Terriglobus roseus: one gene and its partner. The protein of the gene in region 1 interacts with the protein of each later gene in a pairwise test. Links are inferred from orthologs where the notes say so. Each region holds a gene or a part of one and is shown in the gene's direction. Other genes may lie near its edges. The genes, in order: eno and rpe.

Region 1 (8,156 bases):
GCTTGAAGACCTGGAGCGCGCACGCAAGCTGTTTGAGGATGTGACGCTGCGTGATCCTTCCTATGCAGCCGCCTGGACCGGCCTGGGTGTGACCCATCTGCAATATGCGCGGCACGGGCTTGGCGGGCAGATGCATCTGTTGGAGACACGCCGCGCCCTGGATAGGGCGTTGTCGCTGGATCCGGCTTCGGTAGAAGCGAACCTGTATCGCGTGTACATGTTGCTCTCGCGCGGTGAAAAGGAAAGCGCACGTCACGGCATTGCTCATCTGTTACAGACCGCGGGCAATGACTGGAATGTGCATCGCGTGGCGGGTATGACCCTGCGAAGCGATGGACAATATTCCGAAGCATTGCGTGAGTTCGGCATCGCATTGCAGCAGAATCCCGCGGATGCCGCAGTCATTTACAACCATCGCGCACGCGTTTTGCAGTATCAGAATCAGTTGGAACTGGCCGACGAGGAACTGGAAAAGGGACTCGCCCTGGAGCCTAAGCAGCCGTTGCTGCGCATCTCGCGCGGCTATCAATTGATGCGGCTGGGACGCCTCTCTGAAGCAATTGACGCGCTGGAAGAGGTGATTGCAGAAGACGCCACCATGCGCATTGTGTTTCCGACAATTGCCATGTGTTACGTGCAGCTTGGGGATCGCACGAAAGCAGCGACTTTTATTGTCGATGAGACGATGGCCGCGGCCGAAGCCGATAGCGAAATGGCATATAGATTGGCTACGTATTTCGCGGTGGATGGCGAGGCCGGCGAGGCGCTGCACTGGCTGCGTCGTGCCGTGTACCTGGGAAATGAGAATTATCCGTGGTTCGCGAAGAATCCGGCCTGGGCTAAGTTGCAGGGAAACAGTGATTTCGAGCTGATTCTGAATGATCTGAAGAAGATATTCAAGCGCAACACAAAGACCTGGAAACGCTTGCTGGGGCAGTTGGCCCGTTAAAGGAACCGGATATCTTTACTGCCTTGAGAAACGTCCACTAAAGCCGAGCCACAAAACCAGAACACCGAATTGCGCAAGCAACACCATCTGAAAGGTCATCCATGTGGAGGACGTTCGGGTTGCAGGCGTGATGGCCAACATAAGCACCAGAAGCAATCCAAGCGCGACAAAGATTGCCTTGCGACCGTAGTCCGGCGCTGTGAAAACGGCGTTCGCAAAACGTGGACGCGCCTTTGGTGTTTGCGGAATACGTCCCATCACGCGTGCGGCGAAATCATGCGGCGCCCTCATCTGTGGGGGAGTTTCCAGGGCACGGAGAAGTGCGGCATTGAACTCGTCCTGCGGGTCTTGCGTGGGTGTTGTCATTGCCATCCTCCTTTCCGTTCCAGTGCTGTTCTTAGCTTATTCCTGCCGCGGTGCAGATGCGTTCGGACTGTACCTATAGGAAGCTGAAGTGACTCTGCTATTTGTTGGTAACTTCGCTCCTCCTGATGATAGAGGACAAGGATGGAGCGCTCGACCGCGCTGAGTTTGCCCATTTCTTCTTCGACACGTAGTTGCAGTTCTCGCGTTGCCAGCTCCTGTTCAGCGTTTGGCGACGGATGATGCAGCCGATCTTCCCATCCGCTGGTCTCGTCCGAGATAGAAGTCTGGCGCTGATCAATCCGTTTACGCCGCTTCCATTCATCCTGTGCCACGTTGACGACGATGCGGTGTAGATATGTGGTGAGAAGAGCCTCGCCACGAAACGATGGCAATGCGCGATAAAGTCTGAGAAAGACGTCCTGTGCCAGATCATCTACGTTCTCTCGCGATCCTGTAAGTCGGACGAGCATACGAAACACCATGTCCTGATGTTGCGTGACTACCTGCTCGAAGCTGGCTTGATCGTTCAAGAGAGGGTAAGACCGTGCCGGATAGCGAAAGTTTCAGAAAAGATTTTTGAAACTCAGGGGACGCGCTTCAGTCTAACGCCGGCGAAAAGGAGAAACACCCATGAATGCTTTCGATAGTCCGTTTGTGGTTCCCGTTGCTGGTTGCGTGATGATTCTGGGTCTTGGCGTGGCCGGTATTTATTCGGAGATTCGCAACAAAGAACTGCGCTCGCAGGAACGTATCGCTATGCTGCAGCGCGGGGTGCCGCTTGCGGACATTGAGCGCATGATGGCCCAGACCGTTGACGAAGAGAAGAAGGTGCGCGACCCGTTGCGTAGTCTGGCGAATGCGCGTCGTACGGCTCTTATCTTGCTGGCTTGTGGTGTCGGACTTGGAGTCTTCGGGTTGTTGCTCTACGAGATTCTTCAGATCAGACCAGTGTTGGTCGTGGCCGCAACGGGCATCATCAACCTGTGCATCGGCGTAGGCTTCCTCATCGACTACAACATGCAGAAGCGCGAACTCTCGCGCTTCGGCATGGAAGTGGACTCGGAAGCCTCGCTGTAATTTCTGACTTTAGTTGGTTGGAACGAAAGCCGTTTCCGAAACTCCAGATGGCGCCACTGGCGATGCTGCTGCCATGGGTGTCGACGGAACAGGCTGTGCCGGAGCCGACGCAAAGTTCATGCGGCTGAGGTCCAAAGGCTCTGTCAGGCTAAGAACCAGCTGCGTACCTTCGGGCAGATGCGTCTGACGATCCTGCTTCAGCCACACCACTGTGCCAAGCCCTGCGCCTACACCGGCTCCAACCAATGCGCCAGCCGGACCGGCAATGACGCCACCCGCTGCTGCCGCTCCACCAGTGGCCAGGGACATGGCTGCGAGCGTTCCGCCTACGTGGTCTTTCCGTAGGATGTTTCCTTCGTCATCAATACGTGTGTGAGCGAACTGATCCGAGTCGACAACCTGCGCGCGCAGGGGAAGCCGTGTGCCGTCCGGCAGAACGACGGTATCCATCTGAAGATGGATGAGTGCGGTACCGCGGATACGTTTGCCACCGCGAACCTGGGTAACCCGGCCTTCCACGATGGAACCCTGCGGAATCACGATACGACCGTCATTCTGGATGTTTTCGGTCAGTTGGGCCCGGAGCGGCGTGTTGGGTTCTGTCGACACGGTGTCGATGGCGCTCTCTAACGTGATATGCAGCGAGGTCCCGGGGGGAAGTTCGTTCGGACGGCGCACCACTTCCGTCACAATGCCCGCATCGGGATCCGGTTGCTGTGTGCGCGGACGCAGCACTGGCGCTCCGCCATAGGGCTTGTACTCACCGTAGACCTCTGCGGCCGAGGGCTTAGCCTGCGGCGCGGCTTCGGCAGGTGCTGCTGCGGCAACAGGAGCCGGCTGCGCGACCTGAGGAATGTCCTGCACGCTCTCCGGCGGGTTGGACACACCGGTCTGCTGTGCAAACGCATTGCCCGCAAGCACTGCGGCAAAAGCAAGGGCGATGGGCATCTTCATCGGGATACAACTCCTCGTTGGTTCTTCTTCAAACTGTGCAGCCACGCAAATTCAGGCTAGAAGAGTAGACGCGTTTTCGGCGGAATCATCTCGCGGGCTGAATCCAGAGGGTAAACGCGGGAACTGCCGGTGGTTCCACTCCGAGCGTTAGCGCTTTCGTTTGCTAGAATTTTCCGTGGAGCACCAAGTCAATCTGCATTTTTCCAGTGGCAGGCTGCCCCACCACTTTTTCTTCTTGTAGACACCATGGCAGAGATTCTGGAGACGATACTTGGCACGAGCGGAAGCCGCATTGCCGTGGATCGTCGTCCCAAGCTGAATGAACGGCTGCAACATCGCATCCTCGCGCCGCAAGCGGCCGAAGGGAAAGGCAACATGACTGAAATCATTGCAATTAAGGCGCGGGAGATTCTGGACAGCCGCGGTAATCCGACCGTAGAAGCCGACGTAATCCTGTCTGGCGGAGCTATCGGCCGCGCAGCAGTTCCCAGCGGCGCCAGCACCGGCGAGCACGAGGCTGTAGAGCTTCGTGACGGCGACAAGGAAGTTTACCTGGGCAAAGGCGTGATGCAGGCCGTGGAGAACGTCGAAAGCGCCATCGCGCCGGAACTGTCTGGTATTGACGCGACGAACCAGCGACTGATTGACGCCACCATGCTGCAGTTGGACGGCACCCCGAACAAAGGCAACCTTGGCGCAAATGCGATTCTGGCAGTCTCCATGGCAACTGCCCGCGCTGCTGCGAATGCGCTGAAGCTGCCGCTGTATCGCTACCTGGGCGGCGTGAATGCCTGCCTGCTGCCCACGCCGATGATGAACATCATCAACGGTGGCGCGCACGCCGATAACAACGTGGACTTTCAGGAGTTCATGATTATGCCGGTGGGTGCGGAGAGCTTCTCTGACGCTCTGCGTTGGGGCGCTGAGGTCTTCCACACGCTGAAGGGCGTGCTGAAGAAGAAGGGCTACAACACCGCTGTGGGCGATGAAGGTGGATTTGCGCCGTCGCTGAAGTCGAACGTGGAAGCGATTGACGTGATCCTGGAATCGATCTCGCAGGCTGGTTTTGAAGCTGGCGAAGATATCGTCCTGGCTCTCGATCCCGCTTCGAGCGAGTTCTACAACAAGGAAGCCGGCAAGTACATCTTTAAGAAGTCTGACAAGAGCGAAAAGACGTCGGCCGAGATGGCTGCGTTCTGGGCTGACTGGGTTCGCCAGTATCCCATCGTGTCGATTGAAGATGGTCTGGCCGAAGACGATTGGGATGGCTGGAAGATCCTCACCGACGAGATTGGCGACCGTTGCCAGCTTGTGGGCGACGACCTGTTCGTGACCAACACGAAGCGTCTGCGTGAAGGCATTGAGAAGGGCGTGGGCAACTCGATCCTGATCAAGGTGAACCAGATCGGAACTATCACCGAGACGTTGGAATCGATTGAGCTGGCGCGCCGTTACGGCTACACCTCGATCATTTCGCATCGCTCGGGCGAGACGGAAGATACGTTCATTGCTGACCTTGCAGTGGGTACCGGTGCAGGCCAGATCAAGACCGGCTCGTTGTCGCGTACAGATCGCATCGCCAAGTACAACCAGCTTCTTCGCATTGAAGAAGAACTGGGCCAGGGCGCTGAGTTCCTGGGTATTGAAACCATCAACTGCGAATAGTTAATAAAGCTAACTATAGAAAGAGGGAGTGGCAGTTGGCCACTCCCTCTTTGCAAGCTGCAAGGAAATAGGAGCGAATATGTCCCGCCGTAAACCACTTGTACTCACCATTCTCGACGGCTGGGGCGTTCGCGCTGAGAAGCATGGCAACGCTATCGCGATGGCGCGCAAGCCAACGTATGACATGTTGCTGCGCGAGTATCCCAACACTATCATCCGTGCCAGCGATCACTATGTTGGTTTGCCGGATGGACAGATGGGCAATAGCGAAGTGGGCCATCTGAACCTGGGCGCGGGCCGCGTGGTGCGCATGGATATTGTGCGTATCGATTCGCTGATTGAGTCCGGTGAGTTTTTTGAACTGCCACTGCTGGTGAATGAAATCAAGGGAGCGATGGAGCGTGGTCGCAACGTTCACTTCCTTGGATTGTTGAGCGATGGCGGTGTGCATTCGCATCAGCGGCATTTGTATGCCTTGCTGAAGCTGTGCGCAAAGCTTGGTACGAAGGACGTGTTTGTCCATGCTTTTCTTGATGGACGCGACACTATGCCGACTTCTGGTGCAGGCTATGTCGATGCGCTGCAACAGCAGATTCGCGAGATTGGCGTCGGTAAGCTGGCATCGTGCAGCGGTCGCTACTACGCGATGGATCGTGATCTGAAGTGGGATCGTGAGGCCAAGGCATTCGATGCCGTGGTGAAGGGCAATGCCGAAGGCGGCACGGCCACCGATGCCGCTTCGAAGATTCGCGAGAACTACAACAACGGAGTGACCGACGAATTCACCATTCCGTTTGTCTGCGTAGATGGTTCAGGTAAGCCAGTTGGAACCATTGGCGACGAAGATCTGTGTATCTGCTTCAACTATCGTAGTGACCGCGTGCGGCAGATTACGCGTGTGCTGGCGCGCAATGTTGAAGGTGGCTTGACGAAGTCGAATGCGCTTGATCTTCCCAAGGCAGATGAGCTTGACCTTGAGATTCCTCGCGTCTCCTCGCCGAAGAGCATTCGTTACATCACCATGACGCAGTATGATCCGAAGTTCACGCTGCCGATGGTGATCCTGCCAGAGAGCATGGATAATCTGCTGGCCAACGTGATGGCGAACAATGAACTTCGCAATCTGCGTGTTGCTGAGACGGAGAAATACGCACACGTAACGTACTTCTTCAATGGTGGCATCGAGAAACCGTTCGCGGGTGAAGAGCGTGAGGTGGTGCAGTCGCAGAAGGTCGCGACGTATGATCTGGCTCCGGAGATGAGCGCGCGTGGCATCTGCGATGTGGTGCTGAAGGCGATCGACGACACCGCGTTTGATGTGGTCGTCGTTAACTTTGCCAATGCCGACATGGTGGGCCACAGCGGCAAGATGGAGCCGACGATCAAGGGCGTGGAGACTGTAGATGCTTGCCTCGGCGAGATCTATGCGTCGCTGAAGCGCAATGGTGGTTCGTGGCTCATTACAGCCGATCATGGCAATGCAGAGATGCTGATTGATCCGGTAACAGGTGGGCCGCACACGGCGCATACGACGAATCCGGTGCCGTTGATTGCTGTCACCGAAGCAGGGAAGTCGTTCTCGTTGCGCGAAGGTGGCTCACTCCGCGACTTGTCACCAACGATGTTGGCGATGCTTGGGCTCGACCTGCCGAAGGAAATGACTGGCGGTGATCTACGAGTGTTTCCGAAGCTTTAATAGAAACCAGAACAAGAGAAGGCCGGATGCGTCTGCATCCGGCCTTTCTTGTTTTGAACTGTTTGTTAGCTTAACGAACGACCTGCTGAAAGAGGGAAGAACTCAGCAGTTCGGAGAACTGCGAGTCGTTCGCGGCATAGGAAACCTGTAGCGTGCCCGAGTTGGAGTCGATGTTAGTTTCCTTCATCGCTGCCTTCTCCATCTGCGAACCCTGCGACTGCTTCAACAGAACCATGCCCTTCATCAGGGTGGCTGCGGTAGCGGCAGTCATGGTGTCGCTCATCACTACAGCCATGTCGAACTTGATGCCGTTGGCGAAGTCCATGGTGTAGCGCGAACTCTTCATGCGGTTCTTTACCGTGTCGTAGTCGGTGAGGGAAGCGGCATCACCCAGAACGCTGCGCATCATGGTCTGCGTGCCCTTCTGATCGAGCAGGCTCCAGATGGCGCGCTGATCCACGATATTCATTTCGCCCATCATGTCGGTGTTTTCCAGGATGTTGGACGAGAGGCCATCACGGCAGTCGAGGCCTGCCTTCACCGCGGCGCTGTCGCCAAAGATCATGGTGGTCTGGTTGAGGAAGACCACGCTCATACCTGCAGCGCCCATGGGGTACACGCTGTAGTTACGAATCACAGTCGGCTTGGTCTTCTGCTTCACCCAGTTTGCCTGGATGGAAGCGGTGTTGAACTGGCCCTGTGCCACGCCGAGTGTCCGCGTGTTGTTAGCGCTGGTGCCGCCGACACGAAACGCCGCAAAGGCAAGCGTTTCCGTGTCGCGATCCACCTTGAGGCCGCTGGTCTTCAGCGCCGTTTCCAGGCGAACCAGTTCCGGAGGCATAATTCGCTGTTTCAGATTCATGGCGGCAGGCGAAGCCTGCATTGAGCGGTAGTCCACCACGATCAACTGCTGTATATCCTTCGGGATAGACGCCTTCGCATCGCCGCTCAATTGCGCCGCATGCGCCGCTCCTGCGGTAAGAACCGCAACCAATCCCATCAGCACTGTCCGTGCGATCTTCATTACCAACTGCCTCCGTGCCACTGCTTCTTAATTATTTTAGACGTGCGCTGCGGAAACTGGCTCTGGCCACGGGAGGGGCCGGGACAGCTTCCGTTCGAGTACTTTTTCGTCCGGGTGGAACTCACTGGTTTGACGCAGCCACTCCGGTAGCGTTTCGCGAGCGATGACTGGCGCGCATGCCGCCTCTGGAATCAGTCCAATAAGTTCGCCCTCGGCAGTGGCAATGCCCATCCGGTTGGCCACGCGGCATACCGCAGCGTGGACTGCGGCCACTGGGGATGCTCGGAAGTCCGTGATGTTCATCGAAACTTGTGCGCGGCCTTCCACCAGCACTCCCATTGCCTTGACGCCGACCATGCCACCGCTGGAAGCACGCAATTCCTTTGCAATGGCGCGCGCGGCGTGCAGATCCGTACTCTCGAGAA
Region 2 (8,155 bases), 1.5 Mb from region 1 along the record:
GCGTCCAGAAGGGCGTGCTGCATGACAACACTGCATCGCGCTACAAGAGCCGCCTCAACGCTCGCGTGAAGGCTCTGGCCACCAAGGCTGCTTAAGCTAACACGAAAGTTTTCATCTCTTGCAAAAGGCACGGACACGATCCGTGCCTTTTGCTTTTACACTCGTCCATAAGAGTGCTTCTGCATGCTTCCAACTGACGCAAACAACCAGACGTTCTCCCGTCGCGACGAGAAAATTGCGCCGGGCAAGCTGGCTGCTGCGCAGTATGTCATCGCCGCGATTTTGCTGGTGTTGTTTGCCGGTTTGTGGCGATTGCAGATTCTCGGAGCGGACAACTACCGTCTGCTCGCAGAAGCGAATCGTGTCCGTAAAGTCCCAATTCTGGCACCGCGTGGTCGCCTGTTTGATCGCGAAGGCCGCCTGCTGGTGGACAACTACTCTTCCGTCACCTGCTTCCTGCTGCGCGAACAGATGCGCGATGCCGACCTGCCGCTGATCGCTGAGGGTCTGCACCTCCCCATGGATCAGCTTCAGTACATTCTGCGCCATTATCAGTACGCGCCAAAGTATCAGCCCATTCCTCTGAAGCAGGACATTACACCGGACGAACAGGCCTTCATCTCCGCTCATTTCAACGAGTTACCGGAACTGGAAACTCTGGAAGAGCAGCGTCGCCTGTATCCGCGCGACGGCTTTGCTGCCCACCTGATCGGCTATGTCGGCGAAATCAGCGAAAACGACCTCAAGAATCCCAAGTACGACTTCTACGAACCCGGCGACGTCGTAGGCAAGTTCGGTGTGGAAGAGGCGTACGACGCCATTCTTCGTGGCACTGACGGTTCGCGCGACGTGATCGTGAACAGCCACGGCCGCGAAATTGGAAAATTGGGCGAAGAACTCGCCGTCCCCGGTAAGGATCTCAAGCTGACCATCGATCTGGACCTGCAGATGGTGGCGGAAAAGGTGATGGAGGGCAAGAACGGCGGCCTCGTCGCCATGGATCCGCACACCGGCGAAATCCTGGCAATGGTGTCCCGGCCAACCTTCGATCCGAACCAGTTCGCAGTACGTCTCTCACGTTCCTACTGGAACGGAATCGTCACAGACACAAACCATCCGCTGATGAATAAGGCCATTCAGGCGCAACTTGCTCCAGGGTCTACGTTTAAGGTCATCATGACGCTTGCGGGCCTGCAGGAGAATGCTGCGCAGGATCTGCGCGTGGTCTGCAACGGCGGCGCGACCTTCTACGGCCACTTCTTCGGATGCGATCGCCACCACGGCTCCGTGGACATCCGCAACGCCCTCCCGTACTCCTGCGACACGTATTACTACACGCTGGCGAACAAGCTCGGCATCGACACGATTGCGAAATATGGTCATGAAGTGGGCATCGGTCAAAAGACCGGCGTCGACCTCCCCGGCGAGGCCTCCGGCATCATGCCTTCGCCGGAATGGAAGCTGAAGGCGCAGCGTGACAAGTGGTACGCGGGCGAGACGATCTCGGTCGGCATCGGCCAGGGCGCCACTCAGGCCAGCCCGATCCAGTTGGCGCGCGCACTCAGCGGCATCGCATCCGGTGGTGTCTTCATCCGACCTCACTCCGTCATGGCAGATCAGATCGATCCCCAGATGCAGCAGGCGCTTGAAGAGACCTATCCCGGCACCGGCAAGAAGCGCATCGAGATCTCCACGGAGAACTGGGAGACCATCACGGACGCCATGGCGAACGTGACGCAGAGCAGCATCGGTACCGCCGCGGAAGCGCATCTGGAAGGCATCGACTTCGCAGGCAAGACAGGCACGGCCGACGTCATCAGCGGTCGTAAGAAGGGAACTGCGGACAAGGCCACCCTTCCCAACGCATGGTTCGTTGGCATGACACCGCGCCGCAACCCGGACATCGTTGTAGCGGTTCTGTGGGAGCACGGTTACTGGGGCAACAACTCCGCGAAGCTCGCCGCACAGGTTGTGAACGCCTTCGTTGAAAAGCAGCGCAAGAAGGCCGGTAATCTTCGTCTGGTACAGGCAGCCTTGCCGCAGCCTCCCAATCAGGACAGTGGCGCGAAAGACGACAAGTCCGCTCAGCCGTCTGCGAGCGCGAAGCCAGTTGCACCTGCTGACAAGGACGCCGCAAGGCCTGCATCGCAGCCCGTGGCGCTGAAGCCGAAAGAACAGAAGCCAGCCGCTTAGACCGCGGCCTGATCTCCGCTGCCACTTATACTGAACTCAGCCGCAGATGACCCGTTTTTCCGCCTATCGTGACTTTGACTGGACGCTCTTCGGCTTCGTGATGCTGATGAGCCTCATCAGCGTTATGGAGATTTACTCCGCCACGCTCCACACCAAATTTCACGGCTTCCATACCAAGCAGATGATGTTTCTTGGTATCGCCGTGCCGTTGATGTTCATCGTTTCGCTCATCGACTACCACCGCCTTCTTGAGATTGCGCATTGGGCGTACGGCATCAGCATCGCGTCGTTGCTCGCGGTGCTTGTCGTCGGCAAAAAAGTGCTTGGCGCACGACGGTGGATTGCGTTTCCAGGCGGCATCCACTTTCAGCCGTCGGAGTGGGTCAAGCTGGTGCTCATTGTGGCGGCAGCACGTTATTTTTGGGGGCTTTCCGGTAAAGAAGAGCTTGACTGGAAAGACGTTGGCAAAGCCTTCGCGCTCATCGGTATCCCTATGTTGCTGGTGCTCAAACAGCCTGATCTTGGCACCACCATGACCTACTCACCGATCCTGATTGCGGGACTATTCTTCGGCGGTATCTCGTGGAAGAAGGCGGCCATTCTGGTCGTCACCTTCGTCGTGATGGTGGTTGGTATCTGGACCAGCGGCAAGGTTCTCAAGCCCTACCAGAAGGCGCGTCTAACCAGCTTCCAACACCCTGAGAACGATCCCAAAGGCAGCGGCTACCAGGTTCGACAATCATTGATCGCTGTGGGGTCTGGCGGCATCTGGGGCAAGGGCGCAACCAAGGGAACGCAGACGCAGGGCGACTTCCTCCCCATCCCGTACACCGACTTCATCTTTGCGGCGCTTTGCGAAGAGCACGGCTTTGTCGGTGCGGCGCTGGTGCTGATTCTTTACTTCCTCATCCTCATCCGTCTCGTGCAAAACGCGCAGACAGCGAAGGACCCACCGGGAACGCTGCTGGTCATGGGCGTCGCAGCGGTCATGATCTTCCAGATCGCCATCAACATCGGCATGGTGCTGGGCATGATGCCCGTCACCGGCATTCCGCTGCCGCTGCTCAGCTACGGCGGGTCCAGCATCATCTTCACGTTCCTTGCACTTGGAATCGTGATGAACGTGCGCATGACCCGCTTCGTGAACTAACGCACACCGTCTGTTGCGAAACAGACGGTGTGGCCAGATCTAAAGCGCTGGCGAACCTGCGCCCGGCAGTATCACCGGCACACGCACCCACTGCATGCCCGCTGCCTTCGCGGCGGCAATACCCGCATCGGCATCTTCAAACACCAAGCAGTCTTCCGGTGCAATCTTCAGAAGCTCTGCGGCCTTCAAAAACGGCTCAGGATCGGGCTTGCCCTTGGTGTAATCCTCCGCTCCCACCAGGACGGCGAAACGATCCAGAATCCCCAACGCGGTAAGCGTTTTCAAAATATTTTCACGTGGCGATCCTGACACCACAGCCAGCGGAATCTTCCCGTACTGCGCCGTGATGTGCGCAAGGACAGAGGCAATCGGCTTGATGTTGCTTACGCCCAGCAGATACTGCGCTTCTTTGTCGGCCACCACGGCTTCGGGATCCATCGTGTAGCCAAAGCGTTCATTCAGTAGCTTCACCACGCCCACTGGCGGAACACCTGCCCACTCATAGAACAGATTTTCCGGAAACGTGCCGCCGTGTTCGCGAATCGTATTCGTCCACGCAATGAAATGCGCGGGCATCGAATCCGCAATCGTTCCATCCAAATCAAACAGGTACGCCTTGAAATTGCCCGAGGGTAGGGCCAGTGAATCGCCGGTCAACATGGTTTCTCCTACTTCAACCATACCGGCTTGATAAACTCGGCTCTAGATGATCGACCTTGCGTTTTCCATTCTTGCGGCTGACTTCACCCACCTTGCGGAGGAGATCGCCACGGCCGAACGTGCCGGCGGCACCGTTTGCCATGTGGATGTGATGGATGGCCACTTCGTGCCTAACATCACCTTCGGACCGCCCGTTGTGGCTGCCGTGCGCCGCTGCACCAATCTGCCGCTGGACGTCCACCTCATGATCGAAGACCCGGATCGCTACATTCCGGACTTTGCCAAGGCAGGCGCGGACTGGGTCATTGTCCATCAAGAAGTTTGCCGTCATCTGCATCGCACGCTCACGCAGATTCGCGAACACGGCATGCAGCCCGCAGTCGTCATCAATCCGGCCACGCCCGTTGAGACCCTGATCGAAGTGCTTCCCATGGTGCATCACGTTCTGGTTATGACGGTGAACCCTGGTTTCGGTGGCCAGAGCTTCATCCCGCGCTGCGTGGAAAAGGTGCGACATCTTGCGTCGCTGCGTGAAGAGATGAACCTGAACTTCCGCATTGAAGTGGACGGCGGTATCGCTGTGGACACAGTGGGAGAGGTCGTTCGCGCAGGCGCTGATTTGTTGGTTGCAGGCTCTGCTATCTTCGCTGGTCCGGGAAATCAGGCTCAAACCACGAAGAACGCGGAAGAGTTTTTGCGTGTTGCTCGTTCAGCGGGTGAACTCACAGCATAGTTAGTTAAGAAACCTTTCTACTTGCGTGTAAGGCCCGCGGTGCTTAGGATGAGAGCCAATCTCTCATCCAACTCACACGCACCAGAAGAAGGGGATTTTCCATGCTGAAGAAACTCGTCTGTTCGTTTGTAGTGTGCTCGTCTGCAGCTCTTGCATCGGCGCAGGCATCCATGCCAGCAGCAGCCCCGGACCCCATCTCCGTTATGGTCGGACGTCTCGATCTGGAGAAATATAAAGCCACCATCAAAGGGCTGACGCAGTTTGGCGATCGCAGACAGGGAACTGAACGTAACCGCAAGGCCGTGGATTGGATTGAAGCGCAGCTCAAGAGCTATGGCTGCACCAACACGGAACGTATCCGTTACGACTATCAGCCGCCTGCAACTCCGCCGGTACGTCCTCGCAGCAACGATCGTTCTGAAGGCCCCGGCGGTTCACGCCGTCGCGGCAACATCTTCCCTGACACAGTGAACAACGATCCCATGAAGCAGCCGGATGAGAAGATTCGCGCACTCGATACCGAGCCCTCCAAACCCGGTGAACGCGAAGAGGTGTACTGCACCAAGATCGGCACAAAGCATCCGGATCAGATGTACATTCTGGGCGCGCACATGGACGGCATTGGTTGGGGCGAGGCTGCTAACGACGATGGCTCTGGCACCGCGTTGGTCATGGAATTGGCGCGCATCTTCAGCAGTCCTGATGTGACGACGGATATCTCGATTCGCTTCGCGCTCTGGAACAACGAAGAGACGGGGTTGAATGGCGCCGCCGCTTATGTGGCACAACGCAAGGACCTGCAGGGCGTTGAGTCGCCTGCGGGCTCCGGTAAATATCCAGAGCCGAAATGGCTGGGCATGGTCCAGCACGACATGATGATGTTCGATCACGGGATGCCGCACAAAGACGGCACTATGAGCAAAGAGCAGCGTCCTGAAGCCGACGTGAACATTGAGTACCAGGTCACATCAAAGTACGCGGATCAGGCCATGGCATTGGCTCATAAGTTTCAGCTTGCGGATGACAAGTACGCCACGGATTATCCAGCGAACGTGGGACCGCACATGACCAACACGGATTCGTCACCGTTCATGGACCTGACGCCGTCACTCAGTTTGCGCGAGGTGGAACGCGGTGCACAGATGGGCAGCGGATGGGACCCCCAGCATCACCAGCCCACTGACGTTTATTCGTTCTACACGGATGATGATTTCCGCCTCGGTCTCAATGCAGCGCAGACCACGCTTGGCGCCATCGCACAACTGACCGGAGCCACCATGGCTCCAGGCAAATAACTCAAACTCTGCGGAGCCGTCTGCCTCTGATGGTTCCGCAGAGCCGCGACAAAGGAATGACATTTCCTGTGCGTGCAAGTGGCTTGCGCGCGGAAGAGAATTTGTTACACTTCCGATAATTCGTTAAGAAAACTAATCAGTTTGCTATTGGAGTGCGCCTTGCCTCCGATTGGCTGCGCCTCTGTATCTCCAAGTGAGATCAGGCACACGTTCTCCCAGCGTGAAGTGCGCGTCTTCCTGCACCCACGAAGTTCTGTTTGCTCACCGTTGTACACACCGTGTTACCGGAGCTGAGACACATGACTCGTTTTTCCCGTTCGTTGTATGTTTCCATCGCCGTCGCAGCAACGAGTATTGCGCACGCGCAGACCACGGCCACACTTTCCGGTGTCGTGAAAGATCCGCAGGGAGCGTTGATTCCCAACGCCACTGTGACCGTTCATTCCAACGCAACGGGTGCAGAGCGTTCCGTAACAAGTGGAAACAGCGGCGAATATGTCCTGCCGTCGTTGCAGCCGGGGGAATACACCGTCACTGTCGCGGCCGCGGGTTTCGCCACTTTCAAGGTGGAGAAATTTGTTCTGCAGGTCGACCAGAAGGCCGACCTTCCCGTCCAGCTTTCCGTAGGTGCTGAGGGCGTTACGGTGCAGGTGGAAGGCGGCGGCGCACCGGTGATCGACGCCGGGTCCATGACAGTTGGTCAGGTCATCGATAAGACAACGGTGCAGGAGATTCCCCTGAATGGCCGTCACTTTCTCGATCTCACGGTGCTCACTCCGGGCGGCGTAACAGCTCCCGCAAACGGCAACCTCACAGCGCCCAGCCGCGGTGTGGGAGCTTTCTCTTTTCTTACCGCGGGCAATCGCGATGACAGCGTGAACTTCCAGATCAATGGCATCAACCTGAACGACATCAGCAATGCGCAGATTGTTTTTCAGCCATCGATCAACACCACCTCGGAAGTGAAGATCAACAACTCCACACCATCGGCGGAGTATGGTCGCAACTCCGGATCGGTGACGAATGTATCCACGCGTTCCGGTGACAATCAGTTCCACGGCGAAGTCTTCGAGTACGTGCGCAACAACTCGTTCGATGCGCGTAATTTTTTCAATCCAAGAGGGCAGGCGCAGGTTCCTCTGAAGCGTCACAACTTCGGCGCCTCTGTCGGTGGCCCCATCTGGCGTAACAAGACTTTTTTCTTTGCCAGCTATGAGGCTCTTCGTCAGCATCAGGGTCTCTCAGTGAACACCATCGTTCTTACTGATGCGCAACGCGCAGGCGTCACCGATCCCATCTCGCTCCAACTGATGCAGTTCATTCCGGAATCGCCGGGCGGTGTCTACACCGGCTTCATCAACGGTCCTGTCAACATTGACCAGGGCACCATGGATATCCTGCACATCTTCAATCAGAACGACACACTGCACGGCTTCTATGCCTTTCAGGAAGACATCCGTACAGAGCCCACAACGCAGGGCAACACGCTGCCCGGCTTCGGCGATCATCGCCCCGGCTATCGCCAGATCGCCACCATTAATGAAACGCACGTCTTCAGCCCGTCGCTGATTAACGAGTTCCGGCTGGGCGCTAATCGAGTGAATGTTTCCTTCATCAGTAATTTCACGCAGGGCGCTTCGAGCTTTGGCATGAACAACTTTCCAGCGGGAGTAACGCCCGCGGCAGGCATTCCGCAAACCAGCATCTCCACTACCGGCATCAACATTGGCGGTCCCAGCGGATTTCCCTCTGGCCGCATCGACACGCTGGGCGCATTGTCCGATGCTCTGACGTACACGCATGGCAAGCACTCCGTGAAGTTTGGTGGAGAGTATCGGCGATACCTGAACGCCAACTTCTCGCAGGATGCGGGCACGCTCAGCTTTGGCCCGTCTGCGGCGCTCACCACCACAGGCGGCGCAACAGTAACGCCTGCGCGAACAGCCATTCAAAATTTTCAGTTGGGTCGAGCCACCGGTTTCAGCATCACGCCACAGCCCAATACCAGCCGTGTCTTCGGTAATGCTCTGGGTGCATTTGTGCAGGACACGTGGAAAGTGACGCCGAACCTAACCATTGAGGCAGGCTTCCGTTTCGAGTGGTTTGGCACTCCCACGTTGGGCG

The links.
Region 2: the proteins of eno (region 1) and rpe interact in binary tests that used the Escherichia coli proteins (3 or more experiments, as listed by UniProt). The link is inferred for Terriglobus roseus from one-to-one orthologs.

Annotation. Positions count from the first base shown.
Region 1 is NZ_LT629690.1:1,937,254-1,945,409, reverse strand. Bases 3,058-5,866 are described here. They hold eno (phosphopyruvate hydratase), read left to right. Parts: upstream 3,058-3,721; coding sequence 3,722-5,011; downstream 5,012-5,866. Other genes in these bases: gpmI (2,3-bisphosphoglycerate-independent phosphoglycerate mutase), read left to right, coding at 5,091-5,866; BLT38_RS08300 (TrbI/VirB10 family protein), read right to left, coding at 3,058-3,346. Also shown: BLT38_RS08320 (serine/threonine-protein kinase), read left to right, coding at 1-949; BLT38_RS08315 (hypothetical protein), read right to left, coding at 965-1,315; BLT38_RS08310 (RNA polymerase sigma factor), read right to left, coding at 1,312-1,845; BLT38_RS08305 (DUF6249 domain-containing protein), read left to right, coding at 1,946-2,392; more of BLT38_RS08300, read right to left, coding at 2,402-3,057; more of gpmI, read left to right, coding at 5,867-6,707; BLT38_RS08285 (hypothetical protein), read right to left, coding at 6,778-7,731; ftcD (glutamate formimidoyltransferase), read right to left, coding at 7,768-8,156. UniProt on the Escherichia coli protein: Catalyzes the reversible conversion of 2-phosphoglycerate (2-PG) into phosphoenolpyruvate (PEP). It is essential for the degradation of carbohydrates via glycolysis.
Region 2 is NZ_LT629690.1:392,371-400,525, forward strand. The notes cover bases 3,085-5,892. They hold rpe (ribulose-phosphate 3-epimerase), read left to right. Parts: upstream 3,085-4,049; coding sequence 4,050-4,736; downstream 4,737-5,892. Other genes in these bases: rodA (rod shape-determining protein RodA), read left to right, coding at 3,085-3,343; BLT38_RS01890 (HAD family hydrolase), read right to left, coding at 3,383-4,003; BLT38_RS01900 (M28 family peptidase), read left to right, coding at 4,838-5,892. In the rest of the region: rpsT (30S ribosomal protein S20), read left to right, coding at 1-95; mrdA (penicillin-binding protein 2), read left to right, coding at 184-2,193; more of rodA, read left to right, coding at 2,240-3,084; more of BLT38_RS01900, read left to right, coding at 5,893-6,031; BLT38_RS01905 (TonB-dependent receptor), read left to right, coding at 6,331-8,155. UniProt on the Escherichia coli protein: Catalyzes the reversible epimerization of D-ribulose 5-phosphate to D-xylulose 5-phosphate.